2 regions of the Mesorhizobium sp. M1D.F.Ca.ET.043.01.1.1 genome follow, and region 1 is predicted to be linked to the other one. Evidence: riboswitches for the same ligand, from Rfam matches in the RefSeq annotation. Region 1 holds a riboswitch; the other holds the start of a gene.
What was found. Region 1 has a riboswitch for thiamine pyrophosphate ahead of thiC (phosphomethylpyrimidine synthase ThiC). Riboswitches for the same ligand answer to the same signal wherever they lie in the genome.

Region 1 (7,863 bases):
CGCTTCGAATTCGAAAAAGCCGTCCTCGACCGGCTGCGCACGACGCTGGTCGCTGCGCGCTCGACGGCACGCGATCTTTATCTGAAGCCGGTCATGTCCGAGCTGCGACCGCTGCTTGGATTGCTATTCGATGACATCTCCATAGTGTTCGACGAGAACACACTGTTGCCACAGACCGTTCGCCGCAATGGTCAGGATGAGGATGTCGATAGGTTGAGTGGCGGCATGCGAGAACAGCTTTCGGTTCTGACACGTCTGGCCTTCGCCCGTTTGCTTGCCCGCGACGGCCGACCCACACCGGTTATCCTGGATGACGCTTTGGTTTATTCCGATGACGACCGCATCGAGCGCATGTTCGACGCTTTGCATCGTCAATCACACGATCAGCAGATTCTCGTTTTCTCCTGCCGCCAACGCGCGTTTGCAAAACTCGGCGGTAACATTTTGCAGATGAGCGACTGGCAACCGGGTCGGTCATAAGCGGAGATCGCGCAGCCTCAGCTAGGGCGACGGCAGATCGTATCGTGTTACGATTGCAATGCCGTTTTCGATCTCGATTTCGATAACTTCATTAATCAGGAATTCCTCTGGGCCAAGATCCTCGAGGAGAGCATCGAAGAGCTCTCTCTGTTTTTCAGGCCCGACCTGAGGGACGACGATAATCAGGCCGGCGTGAACCGGTTCTTTGGCATAGAGCTTCCTGAAGTCCTTAGCATTGTTGGTGACGAAGGTGAAATCCTCATCGATAATGAGCGGCATGAGGTCCCAGTCGGTTTCGCCGCTTAGCCCAAGCCAGTTGACGTGGTTTGCTTCATGTCCGCGTTCTTGGGCTACCGCAACCAGAGACGTGTGCAGGCACTCATCGATCAGAAACCTCACGAGGTCACACGCGTCTCGACCTGGCCGACGGACCTGGGTCGCCCTTCAAAACCACGCGCTTCGACGACTTTATTTTCACGCCCTGCTCGACCAGCTTCTTAGGCCGCCCACGAACCGGGTGCGCGGCGACCCACATTCTGGCGAGCTCAATCACGCGCGGCGTTAGCTTCGGATATCCCTCCAGAACCTCCGCTTCATCTGCGCCCTGCGCTAGCATCGTCGTGATCATACGAACAGGGATGCGGGTTCCTTTGAAGACAGGCTCTCCGCCCATCACCCCTTTAACGCGGCCGATGGCGGCCTCCGCTTCATCAAGATCCACGATGCGCGCTTTGAGCTGTTTACGTGCCTCGGCGACGTCGACGATCAGCAGGTCGTCGGCCCTTACGGTCTTGGCCCTTGGGGCAGCTTTGATTTCCTCGAACAGGCGGTAGCGACGATCAGCGGGCAATGTCGCACCCACGCCATACCAAAGCTTGAGCCGCAGCAAATCCTCGCCGGTCAATGCCCGTCGGACGACCCCACCGATGCGCCGAGCAGTGCTTGGCACAGTATCGACAATGCGTTTGTCGATCGCATTGTGCACGGCCTTGATTCCTATCCCGCTGACGGCGGCTGCCTCTGCGGGGGTGTAGATGCGAGCAAGTGTGCCCATTATTCTTCTCCTTATAAAGAATAATATAGGCCGTTTGACCCCCTCCGTAAAGGCACGCGTCTTTGGAATCACGGCGGTTAGCAAAGGCGGTGGTGAGCCGAGAGGCCTCACAAACCCTTGGGGCTCGAGATGGCAGACTCGGCGCAGTATAATTGCGCTAACTATCGAATTTGCAGTTGGCGACAAACGACACACGAGTTCGTCGCGGACTTTTAACTCTGCGAAGGCGCGTCTTCGAGCGCTTTGAAACCCTACACCCATCTGCAGGCCATCTGTATCAAGCTTTGGACCAAAACCGTTTCCATCGCTCACGAGCGTTCTCTCTGGGGGTCTCAAGTGGGGCTTGCCCATGGCCACGAATTTTTGGGCGACAGCGGTGCAGAGGCCGCATACCGCTGCCTGCTTGACGTCGCTGACCGTGTCCATGTCCGAAATTTGCCTACAAATTTCGGACGCCCTTGGGCGCGCTAGATTCGCTATGGAAAGCTGGAAGCACTCGCAAGCCCGGTGGCCACAGCGTCTGCAGCGCCAAGCTATTCCTCCGTATCCAAACCCGCATCCTCATGGCCACTAGCCAACTCTGGCATAATTTCACCAGCAAGCAGCTCATCTCTGCTCAGCAGCCCGGCATCCTCGAGCGCCTCGCAGTCCGGGAGATCGCGAAGCGTGTCGAGGCCGAACTCGAGCAGGACGCTTTTGTCGTCACATAGGTGTAGGGAGCGCCGGGCGTCGGACTGCGCGGGTTCGACGCGATCAGGCCGGTGCCGCAGATGGCCGATCAGGTCGCGACTGATTACTTCCCGAAAACCGACGACAATTCGGCGCGGGTAATCGGCTGGAAGTGCCGATGCACATCAGCATCAGCACGTCCGACCACGTCAGGTCCACGGCACGCCCGCTGCTTCCGCAGGCGCGGATGGCATCGGCATAGGCCGGCCGTGTCAGGTGCTTCCAGCCGCCGGCGACAGCGACGAGGTCATAGGGCCGTCCGCGCAGCTCTCGGATGTCGTCGATGAGAAGGTCACGGGCGAGCTCGCGGGAGAGACTGCACCGCAAGCGCGTCCCGCGCGCGCGAACTGCTCGATCAACTGATCTCAGACGACGACGAATCTCGTCCAGATTCCAAAAGCGGTGGCCGCAGCGGCGCTTTGCGGGCTCGCGTTACCACAGATCGCAGAACTGTGATCTCGCCTTGTGCCCGAGACCGCAATCTGGGCTCGCGACGAAGCATATCGCTTGCGATCATCAAAGGACGCGTCGACGCCGTCGGTTGCCTTTTCCACCGCCGCCTCACACATCGTGTTGGGGCTGAAGAGCTACCTGCAAATCCTCGCAACGGGCGCGGCCGCATCCTTGATTTTACAAATTGACACGTCTTGGTTTTTAGAAAATGCCACGTGCGATGATGGCGCCAAAAAAAAATGTCACGCGAGATGATCATGCCTGAGGTAAATGGTCCGCCAAAGTTGGGAAAGGTATACCGGTTGAATGGTGGATAGGTACGCCGGATAAAAAGGGCTTCGGGTTCCGGAAGACGAACTAATCGACGGATAGGCGCTGCTCGTGAGGGAAACTGCATGCGCATTACGGTTATGACCATCCAGGGATGTCGGATATGATCTTGAATAGTGACATTGCAGGCCAAAGAGCGGCCGAGAAGCTAGCAGAGGGCCTGAAATCGCAGGGCAAGCAGCAATACGAAGAAAGGTCGAGGGAACGCGAACGAGATGTGTCTCGTTAGGTCGCACGTTGCACCAGGGGTGCGTCGGAAGGCACTCCGCCGTGTCCTGAAGAGGTAGCCTGCACTTGAGAATAGCCACGGTGGTACCTTATTTTCGGCTGTGAAGCACACGAGACCCGCGACGTGAGACCCAGTTGCTCAATACCCAGTTGCTGGGTGAGCGTGCATGACTGCCAACGGAAGGTCTTGCACGCACCCTCGCGATCTTGAGCAATGGTCGCCATGACTTTCTTCTTGCAGGCTTTTGAGTGGCCCAGCCTGCAATCACCAGACCCCACCGACTCTAAAGAGCGTGGCAGACGGGATAGTCGAGGTTGCCCGGCACAATTACGCTCAAGGCTTGCGCCGCCCAGAGGACACGCTGAAAAGGCAGCATGGGCGCGCAAGCACGCCATTCACGAGAGGTTCGACATGAAGACTATGCAAGAAAAAGACATTCCGGCATTCGTGCAAGCAGTTGTGGAGGCCGGCTGCAACATTTGCGCGATTGGCAACTTGGGATATGTCTTTGGCGATGCTGATTTGACGCCGGCGCAACGGAGGTCCGTCGAGCCACAGCTGCGCAGGATTGCTGAGATCTACGGCGAACGCGATCATCTCATGGACGAGATAGCTGTATATCTGCGGTCGATCGGACGCCATGTCGAGGTTGAGCCGAAGACAGGTGTTTCCTGATGGCCGCGATCGATCGCGTTCCGTAGTCGCCATTTCTATTGGGTAACGAGCAGCCGTCTTCCAACCTCTGAAACAAAAAAGAGGTGACCCCCAAAGGCCGCTCTCGAGACCGCAAGTCTGAGCCGCTAACGCATTGCGATAACCAGGCTGTCCGAACTGGGCGTCGATGCCTTCCTCGACCAGGTCGCGGTAGGCGGCGATCTCATCTACCGCATGCATAGCCAAGCCAGAGAAGTTTTCGGCAGCGGAATTCTCGGTCGCTTCCCCTTTTATGACTAGAGGGTGCGGCCGATCCGGCCGCGACGATCTCGCAGGGATTGCCATATACGGCAACACGAACACCGGCGGATCAATACTCGGATAATGGCGGCCGGCTATGTAGCGATCGATCGCGCACCAACATATCAATGCAATAGCTTAGTTGCTTTCAAAGGCGGGTCTCTACGAACTGCAAGCAAGCTAAACGATTGCGTCAACTCTTCCTCGCAGAGCGAAAACTCCGCGCCCACGCGATTTCTCTGCTGGAACAGCGGCACATCCTCAGCGCCAGGACACGGCCGCCGCCGTCGGGTTTTACGAAGCCGGTGATTGCATAAGTTGCCCGCAAGATATCATTGGTATCGGGAACGCCGCCGATGCCGCATCCTGAATAGAGCGGCCGCTTGCACCTGCCAGCCCGACGACCAGATCATATCTGCAACTCCATCTACCTGGACGTGGTGCAAATCACCTCGCTGAAGCCGCAAATCGTCGCCTTCGACCAGGATAACCACATCCGTGACCGCCTGAGCTACTCGGTCGATCTCGACGCACATGGCCGATACAGTTTTTCCATCCTTCACGAAGCGAATGAGACTTTGGCCATTCCAGCCCTGGTCTACGGGGCGTGACTTGTCCCCGATGCATGCGCGAGCTCTCCGCTCGGCCGGCCGCCGGACGTCGCCACCGGCCGAAGGCGCCCGAAGGCGCCCGAAGGCGCTTGACAAAGCAGCACCGGCCCATTCAACTTGAGGCATTCACGAGGGGAGTCCCGGTAAGGGGCTGAGATACTGCTGGCTTTCGCGGCGCAGTGACCCGTTGAACCTGATCCAGTTCATACTGGCGTAGGGACGGTGCAAGCGCTTTGCGGGAGTTTACGCCCGAGGTCCTGCTGCAGCAGGTCTACAGAAGCGTCTTTTCATCCTTCCGGCACAGAACTGGGTCTCCAATGCATGAGCAAAGGAGCCTCACGATGAATGCCCTCACCCCCGCCGTGTCGACGGGACCACTGCCCGCCTCGCGGAAAATCCACAAGCCCGGCGTCCTCTACCCGCAGATCAGGGTGCCGATGCGCGAGATTTCCGTCCATCCGACGGCCGGCGAACCGCCCGTCACCGTCTACGATCCGTCCGGCCCCTACACCGATCCATCAGTCCAAACCAGCATCGAAAAAGGCCTTGCCCGGCTTCGCCACGAATGGGTCACGGCGCGTTGCGATGTCGAAGCCTATGACGGCCGCCACGTCCGGCCGGAAGACAATGGATTCGCCACCGGCGAGCGCCTGACACCGGAATTTCCGATACGCAATCGGCCGCTCAAGGCCAAGCAGGGCAAGGCGGTGACCCAACTTGCCTATGCGCGCGCCGGCATCATCACGCCAGAAATGGAGTTCGTAGCCATCCGCGAGAATCTCGGCCGCGAGGTGATGCGCGGCAAGCTGCAACGCGACGGCGAAGCCTTCGGCGCGGCGATCCCAGATTTCGTCACACCCGAATTCGTGCGCGACGAGGTGGCGCGCGGACGCGCAATCATTCCCGCCAACATCAATCATCCCGAGAGCGAACCGATGATCATCGGGCGAAATTTCCTGGTGAAGATCAACGCCAACATCGGTAACTCGGCTGTCACATCGTCGATGGCCGAAGAGGTCGAAAAGATGGTGTGGGCGATCCGCTGGGGCGCCGATACGGTGATGGACCTGTCGACCGGCCGCAACATCCACAACATCCGCGACTGGATCGTGCGCAATGCACCGGTGCCGATCGGCACGGTGCCGCTCTATCAGGCGCTCGAAAAGGTCGGCGGCATCGCCGAGGACCTCAACTGGGAGGTCTATCGCGACACGCTGATCGAGCAGGCCGAGCAAGGCGTCGACTATTTCACCATCCACGCCGGCGTGCGGCTGCACTACATACCGCTGACCGTCGACCGGGTCACGGGCATCGTCTCGCGCGGCGGCTCGATCATGGCCAAATGGTGCCTGCACCATCACCGGGAGAGCTTCCTCTACGAGCATTTCGAGGAGATCTGCGACATCGCCAGAGCCTATGACGTTTCCTTCTCGCTCGGCGACGGCCTTCGTCCCGGTTCAATCGCCGATGCGAACGACGCGGCGCAATTCGCCGAACTGGAAACACTTGGAGAACTCACCAAGATTGCCTGGGCAAAGGACTGCCAGGTGATGATCGAAGGCCCGGGCCATGTCCCCATGCACAAGATCAGGCAGAACATGGACAAGCAGCTCGCAGTGTGCGGTGAGGCGCCGTTCTACACGTTGGGGCCGCTGACGACCGACATCGCGCCGGGCTATGACCACATCACCTCAGGGATAGGTGCCGCCATGATAGGCTGGTTCGGCACCGCAATGCTTTGCTACGTCACGCCGAAAGAGCATCTCGGCCTTCCCGACCGCAACGACGTCAAGATTGGGGTGATCACTTACAAGATAGCCGCCCATGCAGCCGATCTGGCGAAGGGCCATCCGGCAGCGAAAACCAGGGATGATGCCCTTTCGCGCGCGCGCTTCGAGTTCCGCTGGGAGGACCAGTTCAACCTGTCGCTCGACCCCGAAACCGCACGGTCCTTCCACGACCAGACCTTGCCCAAGGAGGCGCACAAGCTGGCACATTTCTGTTCGATGTGCGGGCCGAAATTCTGCTCCATGCGCATTTCCCACGACATCCGTGCCGAGGCTCAGAAGGAAGGCATGGCGGCAATGGCGGCAAAATACCGGGAGGGCGGCGATCTCTACATGCCGGCGGACGAGACTGGCGTACCGGTCGTGCCGGAGGCTCCCAAACCATCATGAGGGTGCTCGTCAAAGGGGCCGGCGTTGCCGGCCTCACCGTCGCTTTCGAACTCGCCGCCCGCGGCGCGACGGTCACAGTCGCCGAGATGCGGCATGGCCTTGGCGGCAACGCGTCGTGGTTCGCCGGCGGCATGCTGGCGCCATGGTGCGAGCGCGAAAGCGCGGAGCAGCCGGTGCTGGATCTCGGACGCGACGCTGCCGACTGGTGGGATGCGGTGCTGTCGGGTCAGGTGACACGGGCCGGGACATTGGTCGTGGCCGCGCCGCGTGATGCCGGTGAGCTTGACCGGTTCGCCAGTCGCACGTCAGGGCATAGGCGCGTCGATGAAAACGAAATTGCGCTCCTGGAACCCGACCTCGCCGGCCGCTTCCGGCGTGGATTGCTCTTCCCCAACGAGGCTCACCTCGACCCACGCCAGGCGATGGCGGCACTTCATGACAACCTTGCGACCATGGGTGTCAAATTCCACTTCGGCTGCGACGCCCGGCCTGTTTCGGGTTTCGCCCGTCAGATAGACTGCATGGGAATGGCAGCGGCCGATGACAGGCTGCGCGGTGTTCGCGGCGAAATGCTGATCCTTCGCACGCCTGATGTCTCGCTGTCGCGGCCGGTCCGTTTGCTTCATCCACGCTTTCCGCTTTATGCCGTGCCGCGCACCGATCACCGTTTCATGATCGGAGCGACGATGATTGAAAGCCAGAGCGCCGGACCGGTGACGGCGCGTTCCATGATGGAGCTGCTGGGCGCCGCCCATGCCCTCCATCCGGCCTTTGGTGAGGCCGAGATCGTTGAAACCGGTGTGGGTGTCCGTCCGGCATTTCCCGACAATTTGCCACGCGTCGAAA
Region 2 (7,863 bases), 2.4 Mb from region 1:
GTCGAAGGTCGAGCTCAGCTTCGCCTATCCATTCCTCAGCCTCGCCTATGTCGCGGTCGCGGTCTTTGCCTATTTCGTCTTCCGCGAGGACCTCAATGGCTGGCGCATCGCCGGCATTGCCTGCATCTGCGTCGGTACCGTGCTGATCGCGCAAAGCGGCCGCGATCTGGGCGGCCGCGATCTGGGCGGCCGCGGGCAGGAGGACCAAACCGCTTCCATCACTTCCGACAAGATCGGCACAAGCGAGATCGTTCGATGAGACATGTGATTTTCGGAGGCGACGGTTTCGTCGGCCGTCACCTTGCCCCCAAGCTTGCCGATGTCGGCGAGAACGTCGTTGTCGCCGACATCGTCAAGAGCGACCTGCCGCACTATCGTTCGGTGCGCTTTATCACTTGCGACGTGACCGATCCGGCTTCGGTCGCTGCAGTCGGCCTCAGGGCCGACGACATGGTCTACAATCTGTCGGCCAAGATGCTGTCGCCGATCCAGGTGCGCGCCAGGCGGCACGACTTCTTCTTCCCGGTGAATTTCCACGGCACCGAGCACATCATCCAGGCGATGGACATGGCCGGCGCCTCGAAGCTGGTGCACTACACGACCGACATGATCTACGGCCATACGGTGGTGCTGCCGATGACCGAGGAGCACCCGGTGGCGCCGCTCGGCGAATATGGCCTGTCGAAGCTCAGGACCGAGGAGCTCGCCGCCGAATGGCGCAAGCGCGGCATGTCGATCTCGCTGTTCAGGCCGCGCCTGATCATCGGCCCCGGGCGCCTAGGCATCCTGGAAAAGCTCTTCAAGCTGATCGATTGGAACCTGCCGGTGCCGATGATCGGCTCCGGCCGGAACCCCTACCAGTTCATCTCGGTGTTCGACTGCGCCGAGGCGGCGCGCGCGGCCTGGAAGGCCGGCGTGCCGAACGAGGCCTATAATCTTGGCTCGCTCAATCCGCCGCCGGTGAGAAAGCTGCTCGGCGACCTGATCCGCCATGCCGGCTCGAGATCGATTCTGCTGCCGACGCCGGGCTGGGCGGTCAAGCGCACGCTGGACCTGCTCGACCAGTTGAACATGCCGATCATGGATCCGGAGCAATACCTGATCGCCGATGAGGACTGCGTGCTCGACGTGTCCAAGGCCGAGCGCCAGCTCGGCTGGGTGCCGCAATATCGCGACGAGGACATGCTGATCGCCGCCTACAGCGAATACCGCGCCAAGAAGGACGGCCACGCCGTCGCCACCGAACAGGTTCCTGCCGAATAAGGCGACGAAGGGAGATTTTCGAGATGACCGTCATGGCCAAGCCGGAACACAAGGGCACGCGCGCGCTGGTCGAGGCGCCGGCGCTGTCGCCCGCCACCATCGCCAAGCCCGACCTGATCAGCGTCGAGCAGGCCAAGGCGATGGACGTCGCCCGCATCACCGGCCTGTTCAAGGCGCATCTCAATCCGGGCCAGCTGCATTTCATGAAGCTGCTCGGCTTCCACAAGGTCAAGGTCGAGCGCGCCGAAGGCATGTTCTACATCGACCAGAACGGCCGCGAGATACTCGACTTCTTCGGCGGCTTCGGTTCGCTGGCCTTCGGCCACAACCATCCGCGCATCCTGGAAGCGCGCAAGAAATTCCAGGAGGAGAAGCGCCAGGAGATCGCCATCGCCTTCATGTCGCAATATGCGGCGGCGCTCGCGCACAACATCGCCAAGTGCTCGCCCGGCGATCTCGACATGGTGTTCCTCGGCTCGTCGGGTTCGGAAGCCATGGAAGCGGCGGTGAAGCTCGCCGAACGCGCCGCCGGCCCGAAGCGGCCGAAGATCGTCTATGCGGAGAACTCCTTCCACGGCAAGACCAAGGGCGTGCTGGCGATCACCGACGGCCAGCTCTACCGGGCCGACTTCAAGGTGGCCGACAATGTCGTGCGCGTTCCCTTTGCCGACATCGACGCGGTCGAGCGCCTGTTCAAGAGCGATCCCGAGATCGGCGTGATCGTGCTTGAAACCATCCAGGGCGGCGGCGGCATCATCCAGGCAGAGGCGCAATACTGGCAGAAGCTGCGCGCGCTCTGCGACCGGCATGGCGTGCTGTGGGTCGCCGACGAAGTGCAGTGCGGCTATGGCCGCTCCGGCCGTTTCTACGCCTTCGAGCACTATGGCGTGGTGCCGGATGTGACGGCGCTGGCGAAATCGCTCGGCGGCGGCAAGGCGGCGGTCGGCGCCATGATCGCCAGGCGCGACGTCCACATGAAGGCCTATGGCACGCCGAAGACGGCGATGATCCATGCCATGGCGACGTTCGGCGGCATGGGCGAGGCCTGCGTCACCGCGATCGAGGCACTGAACGTCCTCTATGACGAGGGCCTGATCGACAATGCGGCTTCGACTGGCGACTACCTCCTGCAGCGGCTGCAGGCGCTCAAGGCGAAATATCCGAAGATCATCAAGGATGTGCGCGGCAAGGGCTTCATGGTCGGGCTCGAGTTTCACGATTTCTCGCACACCTTGCCGATGGTGCTGCGTCCGGTGGTGAGCGTGCTCGACGACAAGCTGAAGGGCTCGCTCTCCGGCTTCGTCGGCTCGCTGCTCCTGCGCGACTGCGACGTGCTCGTCGCCTTCACCGAATACAACCGCAACGTTATCCGGCTCGAGCCGCCGCTGATCTGCCAGCGCGAGCATGTCGATCGTTTCGTCGATGCCTTCGACAGCCTGCTGTCGCGCGGCATCGTGGCGATCGTGAAGGATTTCGTGAAGAGCCAGGTCCGCTGAGGCCGGCGATGCTGACCAGGCCGCCCATTGCCCCGACCAATGCGCTCGACCGGCTGACCGGCGCCGGTCTTGCCTGGGGCGAGGGAACATACGCACGGTTCGCCGCGCCGATCGGCGCGGCTGCCTTCTCGCTCTACATCCTGCTCACCGCTGTGACGGCCTGGTTCATGCCAGATGCCAATTGGGACATGCTGGCTTACCTCGCGATTGCCGAAGAAGGCACCTATCCAGATCCGAAGGCGCTGCATGACTATGCCTACAGCACAGTGAAAGCCGGCGTGTCGGCGGGCGACTACAAGACGTTGTCCGATGATGGCGGCGGCTTCCGCAGCCACATGGCGGAAAATGCTGCCGACTTCCATTCGCTGCTCGGCATGTACCGGATCAAGTTCCTCTACGCCGGGATCCTGTCGAGTGTCAGCCATGTCGTCTCGCCGGTTGAAGCGATGCGGCTGGTGCAGGTGTTCTCGGCGTTGTTGTTCGGCGCGATCACGCTCGCCTGGCTGCGCTCGGCAGGCGCGCTGGCGCTGGCGCCGGTCGTCGGCGCGGTGCTGATCATGGCCGCTTTCGGCGACGCGGCACGGGCCTCGACGCCCGACCTCTTGTGCTCGGCGCTGTTTCTCGGCGGGCTATTTGCCTATGTGCGCAAACGCGAAGCGGCGACGGCGATCCTGCTTTTCCTCGCCTTCATGGCGCGGCCGGACAACATCGTCTTCCTCGCCATTTTCGCCGTGCTGCTGGTCGCGTTCCGCCAGAAGGCGTGGGGGGCGCTGGCGGGCTTTGCCGCCTCGTTCGTCGCCTATTTCGCCATCTCGCATTGGGCGCAGCATCCCGGCTGGTGGCCGCATCTGTGGTTCTCCAGCATCGAGCAGCACTACAATATGGACGGTTTCGAGCCGCCGTTCTCGGTGGCGGCCTATCTCAAGGCTTTCGCCGCCTCGGTGGTGCGCGCCATCGACGTCAACAACTGGGTCGGCGTTTCCGTGCTGGCTTTAGCCGGATGGTATGGGCTCGACCGCGCCGGGTTCCGGCTCGACCGCCGCGCCGGTATCCTGCTTGCGGCATTGGTGCTCGGCGTGCTTGCCAAGTTCACCGTCTTTCCGATCCACGATACCCGCATCTATTTCCCTAACCTTCTGCCGCCCTTCCTGCTGCTGGCAGCGCCGCTGATGGCGCTCTGGGCATCGGCGAGCCCGGGCGGGCAGCGCGAGGCGCAGCATCTCGTTCCCGGAGGCAAGTCATGAGCCCGGTTTCCAGCTTCGCGCGCGTTCTGTTGTCGCTCGGCTTGCCTGCCAGCCTGCTCGATCGCGGGCCCGCGCTGCGCGGCACCAAGTTCCTCGCCAAGGCGGCGCTCAAGGCGCGCTTCGGCGGTGGACGGCCGTTCCAGATGGTCAATGTCGGCGCCTGCGACGGCGCGCTGTTCGACGACGTGACGCCCTGGCTGCACCGCATCAGGGGTGCTCGGGCGATGCTGGTCGAGCCGATCCCGTACAACCAGAAGCGGCTGCGCGCCAATTATCCGGACAAAAGCCGCTTCGTCATCGAGCCGGTGGCTGTGACCAGGACAAAGGGCACGATAACGGTCCACACCTTTGATGCCGCCGCGCTCGAGGCCGGCACGCTGCCGATCGAGTTCATCGGCTGCTCGTCGGTGACCGACACCAATCTGATGTCGGGCAAGAATGCCTGGGGCGAGGCCGACGCCAACTTCAACAAGTTCGCGCCGCATCTGAAGGACATCGAGGTGCCGTCGGAGACGCTGCAGACGCTGCTCGACCGCAACGGCATCGGCTATATCGACGCTTTCCTGGTCGATTGCGAGGGCGCCGACTGGATGGTGTTCGACCAACTCGAGCTCCAGCGCTACCGGCCCGGCATGATCAAGATCGAGGTCGGCGCGCTGCCGGCCGCCGAGATCGGCCAGGTCGTGGTCAAGCTGAAGACCGCCGGCTATCAGGTCGGCTTCCAGGCCGAGGACATCTGGGCCTTCGCCTGACTTTCGCCGTCGGCTTACGCTCCACCGCCATTGTCGGCCCGGCCGGCCTTGATGCGCTTGACAAGACGGCGCCGGCCCGTTCAACTTGAGCCATTCACCAGGGGAGTCCCGGCAAGGGGCTGAGATACTGCTGGCTTTCGCGGCGCAGTGACCCGTTGAACCTGATCCAGTTCATACTGGCGTAGGGACGGTGCAAGCGCTTTGCGGGGCTCCATGCCCGAAGACCTGTTTCGCGCAGGTGGACCAAGGCGGCTTTTCATCCTTCCGGCACAGAACTGGGTCTCCAATGCAGATGAGCAAAGGAGCCTCAAATGAATGCCTTGACCCCCACCGTTTCGACGGGACCGCTGCCTGCGTCGCGGAAGATCCACAAGAGCGGCATCCTCCATCCGCAGGTCAGGGTTCCGATGCGCGAGATCGCCGTCCACCCCACCGCCGGCGAGCCGCCGGTGACGGTCTACGATCCGTCGGGCCCCTATACCGACCCGGCGATCGAAACGGACATCGAAAAAGGACTTGCCCGGCTTCGCCAGGACTGGATCGCGGCGCGCGGCGATGTCGAAGCCTATGACGGCCGCCACGTCCGGCCGGAGGACAACGGATTTGCGACGGGCGAACGGCTGACGCCGGAATTTCCTGTCCGCAATCGTCCGCTGCGGGGGAAGGCCGGCAAGGCGGTGACGCAGCTTGCCTATGCACGCGCAGGCATCATCACGCCCGAGATGGAGTTCGTGGCCATACGCGAGAACCTTGGCCGCGAGATGCTGCGGGGCAGGCTGCAACAGGATGGGGAAGCGTTCGGCGCGTCGATACCGGATTTCGTCACGCCGGAATTCGTGCGCGACGAGGTGGCGCGCGGCCGCGCCATCATCCCCGCCAACATCAACCATCCCGAGAGCGAGCCAATGATCATCGGCCGCAACTTCCTGGTGAAGATCAACGCCAACATCGGCAACTCCGCCGTCACCTCCTCGATGGCCGAGGAGGTCGAAAAAATGGTCTGGGCGATCCGCTGGGGCGCCGACACGGTGATGGACCTGTCGACCGGCCGCAACATCCACAACATCCGCGAATGGATCGTGCGCAACGCGCCGGTGCCGATCGGCACGGTGCCGCTCTACCAGGCGCTGGAGAAGGTCGGCGGCATTGCCGAGGACCTGAGCTGGGAGGTCTATCGCGACACGCTGATCGAGCAGGCGGAGCAGGGCGTCGACTATTTCACCATCCACGCCGGCGTGCGGCTGCACTACATCCCACTGACCGTCGACCGGGTCACGGGCATCGTCTCGCGCGGCGGGTCGATCATGGCCAAATGGTGCCTGCACCATCACCGCGAAAGCTTCCTTTACGAGCACTTCGAAGAAATCTGCGACATCGCCAGGGCCTATGACGTCTCCTTCTCGCTCGGCGATGGCCTTCGCCCCGGGTCGATCGCCGACGCGAACGACAAAGCGCAGTTCGCCGAACTGGAGACGCTTGGCGAACTGACCAAGATTGCCTGGGCAAGGGACTGCCAGGTGATGATCGAAGGGCCCGGCCATGTTCCCATGCACAAGATCAAGCAGAACATGGACAAGCAGCTTGCCGTCTGCGGCGAGGCGCCGTTCTACACCCTCGGACCATTGACCACGGACATAGCGCCCGGCTACGACCACATCACATCCGGCATCGGCGCCGCCATGATCGGCTGGTTCGGCACGGCAATGCTCTGTTACGTGACGCCGAAGGAACATCTCGGCCTGCCGGACCGCAACGACGTCAAGACCGGCGTCATCACCTACAGAATAGCCGCGCATGCGGCAGACCTTGCCAAGGGGCATCCGGCTGCGAAGGTCCGCGACGACGCGCTTTCCCGCGCGCGCTTCGAGTTCCGCTGGGAAGACCAGTTCAACCTGTCGCTCGATCCCGAAACGGCGCGCTCGTTCCACGACGAAACCTTGCCCAAGGAAGCACACAAGGTGGCGCATTTCTGCTCCATGTGCGGGCCGAAATTCTGCTCCATGCGCATCTCCCACGACATCCGCGCGGAAGCGCAGAAGGAGGGAATGGCGGCGATGGCGGAGAAATACCGCGCCGGCGGCGATCTCTACATGCCGGTCGACGCCAACTCGGCCGAGCCGTCATGAAGGTGCTGGTCAAAGGGGCCGGCGTCGCCGGCCTCACCGTGGCCTATGAGCTCGTCCGCCGCGGCGCGGCGGTCACCGTCGCCGAGGTCCGGCCTCGCCTGGGCGGCAATGCGTCGTGGGCCGCAGGCGGCATGCTGGCGCCATGGTGCGAGCGCGAGAGCGCGGAGCAGCCGGTGCTGGATCTCGGACGCGGCGCCGCCGACTGGTGGGATGCTGTTTTGCCCGGCCAGGCGACACGTGCGGGAACGCTCGTCGTGGCTGCGCCGCGCGATGCAGGCGAGGTCGACCGCTTCGCCAACCGCACTTCGGGCCATCGCTGGCTTGGCGAGGACGACATCGCTGGGCTGGAGCCGGACCTTGCCGGTCGTTTCAGGCGCGGGCTGTTCTTCCCCGGCGAAGCGCATCTCGACCCGCGACGGGCCATGGCCGCGCTTCATGACAAGCTTGTCGCGATGGGCGTCGACTTCCGTTTCGCAACCGACGGCCAAGGCCTTGCGGGCTTCAACCACCAGGTCGACTGCCGGGGGATCGCGGCGGGTGATGCGGCCCTGCGCGGCGTTCGCGGCGAGATGCTGATCCTGCGTACGCCGGATGTCTCGCTGTCTCGCCCCGTCCGGCTGCTGCATCCGCGCTTTCCGCTCTACATCGTGCCGCGCGCCGATCATCATTTCATGGCCGGCGCGACGATGGTCGAAAGCGATGAGGCCGGCCCGGTCACTGTCCGTTCCATGATGGAACTGGCGGGCGCCGCCTTTGCGGTCCATCCGGCCTTCGGCGAGGCGGCGATTGTCGAGATGAGCGCTGGTGTCCGTCCAGCCTTTGCCGACAATTTGCCATGCGTCGAAACGCTCGGCAACGGCGTCGCCATCAACGGGCTTTATCGCCATGGCTTCCTGCTTGCCCCCGCCATGGCGCGGCAGGCGGCCGACATCCTGTTCAATCCCGACAAACGCGTGGAGCTTGCGCATGAAACTGATCGTCA

Region 2: linked by a shared signal. The riboswitch ahead of thiC (phosphomethylpyrimidine synthase ThiC) and the one ahead of thiC (phosphomethylpyrimidine synthase ThiC) in region 1 are both predicted to bind thiamine pyrophosphate.

The regions. Positions count from the first base shown of each region.
Region 1 covers NZ_CP034444.1:3,780,011-3,787,873, reverse strand. Annotated here, with positions in the region: gene EJ067_RS18575 (ATP-binding protein) at 1-480, shown strand, start outside; gene EJ067_RS18570 (DUF5615 family PIN-like protein) at 502-879, opposite strand; gene EJ067_RS18565 (DUF433 domain-containing protein) at 884-1,534, opposite strand; partial or broken gene EJ067_RS35375 (SMC-Scp complex subunit ScpB) at 2,068-2,590, opposite strand; gene EJ067_RS35830 (hypothetical protein) at 3,489-3,950, shown strand; gene EJ067_RS18550 (hypothetical protein) at 4,613-4,840, shown strand; TPP riboswitch at 4,962-5,078, shown strand; gene thiC (phosphomethylpyrimidine synthase ThiC) at 5,182-7,017, shown strand; gene thiO (glycine oxidase ThiO) at 7,014-7,863, shown strand, end outside.
Region 2 covers NZ_CP034444.1:6,167,446-6,175,308, forward strand. Annotated here, with positions in the region: gene EJ067_RS29510 (EamA family transporter) at 1-259, shown strand, start outside; gene EJ067_RS29515 (NAD(P)-dependent oxidoreductase) at 256-1,263, shown strand; gene EJ067_RS29520 (aspartate aminotransferase family protein) at 1,287-2,759, shown strand; gene EJ067_RS29525 (hypothetical protein) at 2,768-4,003, shown strand; gene EJ067_RS29530 (FkbM family methyltransferase) at 4,000-4,755, shown strand; TPP riboswitch at 4,845-4,961, shown strand; gene thiC (phosphomethylpyrimidine synthase ThiC) at 5,067-6,881, shown strand; gene thiO (glycine oxidase ThiO) at 6,878-7,863, shown strand, end outside; gene thiS (sulfur carrier protein ThiS) at 7,848-7,863, shown strand, end outside.